2 regions of the Oharaeibacter diazotrophicus genome follow, and region 2 is predicted to be linked to the other one. Evidence: predicted binding sites of a transcription regulator. Region 2 holds the regulator's gene; the other holds the start of a gene.
The links. Region 2 encodes HrcA, which represses chaperone genes, less so after heat shock. Its sites were predicted from a motif close to GTTAGCACTCNCNNNNNGNGAGTGCTAAC; they were not measured.
Positions count from the first base shown of each region.

Region 1: a site for HrcA is predicted at 1,222-1,250, ahead of groES (co-chaperone GroES). Genes of this name have one in related genera too.

Region 1 is NZ_SNXY01000009.1:432,732-436,140, forward strand. Features, by position in the region: gene EDD54_RS17050 (GNAT family N-acetyltransferase) at 1-149, shown strand, start outside; gene EDD54_RS17055 (DMT family transporter) at 149-1,078, shown strand; gene groES (co-chaperone GroES) at 1,339-1,626, shown strand; gene groL (chaperonin GroEL) at 1,680-3,311, shown strand.
Region 2 is NZ_SNXY01000007.1:129,981-133,389, reverse strand. Features, by position in the region: gene grpE (nucleotide exchange factor GrpE) at 43-636, opposite strand; gene hrcA (heat-inducible transcriptional repressor HrcA) at 769-1,839, opposite strand; gene rph (ribonuclease PH) at 1,986-2,708, shown strand; gene EDD54_RS09115 (non-canonical purine NTP pyrophosphatase) at 2,705-3,367, shown strand; gene hemW (radical SAM family heme chaperone HemW) at 3,364-3,409, shown strand, end outside.

The DNA of each region.
Region 1 (3,409 bases), on a different contig from region 2:
TCCGGCTGTGGACCGACACCCGCTTCCACGACGGCCACCGCTTCTACGAACGCCACGGCTTCCGCCGCGTGCCGGTGGTGCGCTACCTCGCCGACGCCACCGAGGCCTGGGAATACGCCTACGTCCTCGATCTCGCGGAGGCGGCGTGATGGCCGACGGCGGCAAGAACATCCGTCCCGCCGGCACCCCGACCGGCCGGCCGCGCACCGAACTGACGACGCCGATGCCGGTGTTCGCGGCGATCGCCGCGGTCGCGGTGCTGTCGATCATGGACGCGGTGATCAAGGAGGCCGGCGCCCGGCTCGACACCCCGCAGGTGGTGATGCTGCGCTACGCCTTCGGCCTGCTCGCGGTGCTGCCGATCGCGCTTTCGGGGCGGGTGGCGCTGCCGACCCGCGGCACCTTCCGGCGGGCGAGCCTGCGCGTCGCCTTCACGATCTCGACCGCCTTCCTGTTCTTCAAGACGCTGACGCTGCTGCCGCTCGCCGAGGCGGTGGCGATCACCTTCACCGCGCCCTTCTTCATGCTGCTCGCCTCCCGCATCCTGCTCGGCGAGGCGATGCCGCCGAAGGCGCTGTCGGCGATCGCGGTCGGCTTCGTCGGGGTCGTGGTCATGGTGATCGGGCGCGGCGGCTTCGACGAGGGTCTCGGCTCCTGGCTCGGCTACGTCACCGGCCTCGGTTGTTCCGTGACCTACGCGCTGTCGATGATCCTGATGCGCCGCGACGCCGGCCACGATCCGGTGGTGGCGCTCGTGCTCGCCCAGAACCTCACCGCCTTCCTCGCCTCGGTGCCCTTCGGCCTCGCGGTCTGGACGACGCCGTCGGCGGAGACGGTCTGGCTGTTCGTGGCGGCGGGCGCGCTCGGCACCGCCGGCCACCTCTGCTTCGCCTTCGCCTACGGACGGGCCCCTGCCTCGCGCCTCGCCCCGCTGGAATACACCGCCTTCCTGTGGGCCACGGTGTTCGGCGCGATGTTCTTCGGCGAGGTGCCCTCGGCCTGGACGCTCGCCGGCGCGGCGCTGATCGTCGGCGCCTGCCTGATGGTGATGGGCCGGCCGGCCGCCGACGAGGCGTGACGGCGTAGCCGGCGGTTTCCGTCGATCTCAGGCCGTTCAGCCCCGGCACGGACCGTGGGGACTCGGCCCGCGCGCATTTTCCGCGTTCACCACGGCGGTCACGGATCCTTGACATCGCCGTGCGGCACGCCTATCTCACCGGCGCTGGCACTCACCAGAGGCGAGTGCTAACAGCACCCCGATACGAACCGACCGCGGCGTGGACCTGCGCTCGCGGTCGGGGGATCCAACTGGAAGCAGTACCGGAGGAGTAGACCCTCATGAAGTTCCGCCCGCTTCACGATCGCGTGGTCGTTCGTCGTGTCGAGTCCGAAGAGCGGACCGCCGGCGGCATCATCATCCCGGATACCGCCAAGGAGAAGCCGCAGCAGGGCGAAGTGATCGCCGTCGGCTCCGGCGCCCGGAACGAGAAGGGTGAGATCGTCGCCCTCGACGTCAAGGCCGGCGATCGCGTGCTGTTCGGCAAGTGGTCCGGCACCGAGGTGAAGATCGACGGTCAGGATCTCCTCATCATGAAGGAGTCCGACATCATGGGCATCGTCGGCTGAGCCGCGACCCTCGTCATCCAGTCTTTCACTCGACATTCCAGGGATAAGCGACAATGGCTGCCAAGGAAGTGAAGTTCGCGGGCGACGCCCGTGAGAAGATGCTGCGCGGCGTGGACATCCTCGCCAACGCGGTCAAGGTCACGCTCGGCCCGAAGGGCCGCAACGTCGTCATCGAGAAGTCCTTCGGCGCTCCGCGCATCACCAAGGACGGCGTCTCCGTCGCCAAGGAGATCGAGCTCGAGGACAAGTTCGAGAACATGGGCGCCCAGATGGTGCGCGAAGTGGCCTCGAAGACCAACGACATCGCCGGTGACGGTACCACCACCGCGACCGTTCTGGCCCAGGCCATCGTCAAGGAAGGCGCCAAGGCCGTCGCGGCCGGCATGAACCCGATGGACCTGAAGCGCGGCATCGACCTCGCCGTCGCCGCGGCCATCAAGGACCTGACCGCCCGCTCCAAGAAGATCTCGACCTCGGACGAAGTCGCCCAGGTCGGCACGATCTCGGCGAACGGCGAGAAGGAAATCGGCCAGATGATCGCCTCGGCGATGCAGAAGGTCGGCAACGAGGGTGTCATCACCGTCGAGGAAGCCAAGACCGCCGAGACCGAGCTCGAAGTGGTCGAAGGCATGCAGTTCGACCGTGGCTACCTCTCGCCCTACTTCGTGACCAACGCCGAGAAGATGGTCGCGGAGCTCGAGGATCCCTTCATCCTCATCCACGAGAAGAAGCTCTCGAACCTCCAGGCGATGCTGCCGGTCCTCGAGGCCGTCGTGCAGTCGCAGCGTCCGCTGGTGATCGTCGCCGAGGACGTCGAGGGCGAGGCGCTCGCCACGCTCGTCGTCAACAAGCTCCGCGGCGGCCTCAAGGTCGCGGCCGTCAAGGCGCCGGGCTTCGGTGATCGCCGCAAGGCGATGCTCGAGGACATCGCGATCCTCACCGGCGGCCAGGTGATCTCGGAAGATCTCGGCATCAAGCTCGAGAACGTCACGCTCGCCATGCTCGGCCGCGCCAAGAAAGTGCAGATCTCCAAGGAGAACACCACCATCGTCGATGGTGCCGGCTCCAAGGACGAGATCACCGGCCGCGTCGCGCAGATCAAGGCGCAGATCGAGGAGACCACCTCGGACTACGACCGTGAGAAGCTGCAGGAGCGCCTCGCCAAGCTCGCGGGCGGCGTCGCGGTGATCCGCGTCGGCGGCTCGACCGAGGTCGAGGTCAAGGAGCGCAAGGACCGCGTCGACGACGCCCTGAACGCCACCCGCGCCGCGGTGGAAGAGGGTATCGTTCCGGGCGGCGGCACCGCCCTGCTGCGCGCCAAGAAGGCCGTCGAGGCGCTCTCCTCCGAGAACGCCGACATCAAGGCCGGCATCAAGATCGTGCTCCGCGCGCTCGAGGCTCCGATCCGTCAGATCGCCGAGAACTCCGGCGTCGAAGGCTCGATCGTGGTCGGCAAGGTGCTCGAGAGCGGCGAGACCTTCGGTTTCGACGCCCAGAACGAGACCTACGTCGACATGATCGCCGCCGGCATCATCGACCCGACCAAGGTCGTCCGCACCGCCCTCCAGGACGCGGCGTCGGTCGCCGGCCTGCTGGTCACCACCGAGGCGATGGTCGCCGAGCTGCCCAAGGACAAGCCGGCTCCGGCGATGCCGGGCGGCGGCATGGGCGGCATGGACTTCTGATCGATCGTCCGATCAAGCCACCATCCCAAGGGAAGGCGGGCCGCAAGGCCCGCCTTTTCGCGTTTCGGGGGCATGATGGGCTTCGGTTCGCGACCGGG
Region 2 (3,409 bases):
CCTCGCAGATTCTCGACGAGTCGGGAATCGGCGAGGCCGGTATCAGACCGTGCGGTCGACCTTGGCCTCGCCGGCGGGCGCCGGCTTCGGGCCGCCGCGGCCGACGCCGACCATCGCCGGGCGCAGGACGCGCTCGCCGATGACGAAGCCGGACTGCACGACCTGCACCACCGTGCCCGAGGGCACCTCGGTGTTCGGAACCTCGAAGATGGCCTGATGGAAGTTGGGGTCGAAGCGCTCGCCGGTCGGGTCGATCCGGCGCACGCCGTGCTTCTCGAGCGCCTTCAGGAGCTCGCGCTCGGTCATGCCGACGCCGTCGAGCAGCGCCCGGGTCGCCTCGTCGGCACCCTCGCGGGTCTCGTCGGGCACGGCCGTCAGGGCGCGGGCGAGGTTGTCGCTCACGGTCAGCATGTCGCGGGCGAAGCTCGCCACCGCGTAGGAGCGGGTGTCGGCGATCTCGCGCTCGGTACGCCGGCGCAGGTTCTCCATCTCGGCGAGGGTGCGCAGCAGCTGGTCCTTGAGCTGGCCCACCTCCGCCTCGAGCGCGGCCGTGCGGTCGTCGGCCGGCGGCGCCGCGGCCGGGGTTTCGACGGAGGCCCCGTCGGCCGGGGCGGCGGTTTCGGTCTCGTCGGTCATCGATCCTCTCGTGCGCGAAGGGCACCGCGGCCGTCGGGAACGGGCGGCGCCTGAACTGGCCGGACCGGATTTGAGGGTTCGCGCCGGGAAAATCAAGCCGGGGGAAGGCCGTGCTCCGCCGCCGCGGCCGTCTCAGCCGAGCAGGCGGCCGACCATCCGCGCGGTGTAGTCCACCATCGGCACCACCCGGGCATAGTTGAGCCGGGTCGGACCGATCACGCCGACGACGCCGATCACGCGCGCGTCGCCGTCGCGGTAGGGCGACACCACAAGCGACGAGCCGGAGAGGCCGAACAGCTTGTTCTCCGAGCCGATGAAGATGCGCACGCCGTCGCCGGCGTCGGCGAGGCCGAGCAGTTGCACGAGGTCGGCGTTGGTCTCGAGGTCCTCGAACAGCGCGCGGATGCGCTCGAGGTCCTCGGCGGCACGGACGTCGTCGAGCAGGTTGGCGCGCCCGCGCACGATCAGCGTCTGCGGCCGGTCGCCGGCGGCGGACGACCACGACGCCAGCCCCGCCTCGACGAGGCGGGCGGTCAGTCCGTCGAGCTCCTCGCGCTGCTCGGCGGCGCGGCGCTCGATCTCGGCGCGGATCTCCGACAGGGTGCGGCCGCGGATCCGGGCGTTGAGGAAGTTGGCGGCCTCGACCAGCGACGACGGCGGCAGCCCCGGCGGCAGGTCGATCAGGCGGTTCTCGACCGTGCCGTTCTCGCCGACCAGCACGACGAGGCCGCGGGTCGGCTCGATGCGGACGAATTCGATGTGCTTCAGCCGCATGTCGGCCTTGGGCGTCACCACGACGCCGGCCCCGCGCGACAGTCCGGACAGCATCTGGCTCGCCTCGGTCAGCACCGTCTCGACCGAGCGGCCGCCGCCGTCGATGCGGACCTTGGTCTCGATGGTCGAGCGCTCCTCGGAGGTGAGGTCGCCGAACTCCAGCATGGCGTCGACGAAGAAGCGCAGGCCGAGGTCGGTCGGCAGCCGGCCGGCGGAGGTGTGCGGGGCGTAGATCAGGCCCTCGCGCTCGAGGTCGGCCATGACGTTGCGCACCGAGGCCGGCGACAGCGGCGCCGCGAGCAGACGGGAGATGTTCCGGCTGCCGGAGGCCTCGCCGGTCTCGAGATAGGTGTCGACGATGCGGCGGAAGATCTCCCGCGACCGCTCGTCGAGTTCCCTGAGGCTGCCCGTCCTGGTGTCCGCTGCCATGGCGTCCGGTCTGATGCTCCACACCGGAATTTGGCGCGGACGCGCCGGGATCGCAAGCCTCTCCGGCCCGCCGGTCTTGCCCTTTCCGGCGGCGGCGGACTACAAGGGCCTCCCGTCCGAGAAGGTCACCCGGAGACACCGAGCCCATGCGCCCCTCCCGCCGCGCCCCCGACGCCATGCGTCCCGTCTCGCTCGAGCGCGCGGTGACCCGTCACGCCGAGGGCTCCTGCCTCGTCAAGTTCGGCGACACCCACGTGCTGGTGACCGCCTCGCTCGAGGAGAAGGTGCCGGCCTGGATGCGCGGCACCGGCAAGGGCTGGGTCACCGCCGAATACGGCATGCTGCCGCGCGCCACCCACGAGCGCACCCGCCGCGAGGCCGCCGCCGGCAAGCAGTCCGGCCGCACCCTCGAGATCCAGCGCCTGATCGGCCGCTCGCTGCGCGCCGTCGTCGACCCGATCGCCCTCGGCGAGAAGCAGATCGTGATCGACTGCGACGTCCTCCAGGCCGACGGCGGCACCCGCACCGCCTCGATCACGGGCGCCTTCGTCGCGCTCCACGACTGCGTCGAGTGGATGCGCGCCCGCAACATCGTGCCGGCCCAGGCCAAGGTGCTGCGCGACCACGTCGCCGCGGTCTCCTGCGGCCTCTATTCCGGCAAGGCCGTGCTCGACCTCGACTACGCCGAGGATTCCGACGCCGAGGCCGACGCCAACTTCGTGCTGACCGGCCGCGGCGGCATCGTCGAGATCCAGGGCACCGCCGAGGACGAGCCCTTCTCCGAGGCGCAGTTCGCCGAACTGCTGGTCCTCGCCAAGAAGGGCATCGGCGAACTGGTCGAAATCCAGAAGAAGGCGCTCGGGCTGTGAGCACGGACCTCCGCCGCATCGACGGCCGCCGCCTGCTGGTCGCCAGTCACAACAAGGGCAAGATCCGCGAGCTGCACTTCCTGCTCGGCGGCCTCGCGATCGAGCTCGTCACCGCCGGCGAACTCGGTCTGCCCGAGCCGGTCGAGGACGGCACCACCTTCGTCGAGAACGCCCGCATCAAGGCGCTCGCCGCCGCCACCGCGGCCGGCGAGGTCGCGCTCTCCGACGACAGCGGCCTCTGCGTCGACGCCCTCGGGGGCGCACCCGGCGTCCACACCGCCGACTGGTCGGGCCCGAGCCGCGACTGGGACCTCGCCATGGGCCGGGTCGAGGACGAACTGCGCAAGGTCGGCGCCACCGCGCCGGACCAGCGGCGCGCCACCTTCGTCTCGCTGCTCTGCCTCGCCTGGCCCGACGGCCACACCCAGGAATATCTCGGCGAGCGCGCGGGTACCCTGGTCTGGCCGCAGCGCCGCGGCCCGATCGCCTACGGCTACGACCCCGTCTTCGTGCCCGACGGCGAGACCCGCACCTACGGCGAGATGACCGCCGAGGAGAAGCACGGCTCGATCTGGGGCGCGCCCGGCCCGCTGTCGCACCGGGCCCGCTCGGTGCAGAAGCTCGTCGAGGGCGCCTTCCCGCCGGGGATCCGCCCGTGACCGTCGCGAGCGCCGAGGACCTTCTCGCCGGCGTGGCGGCCG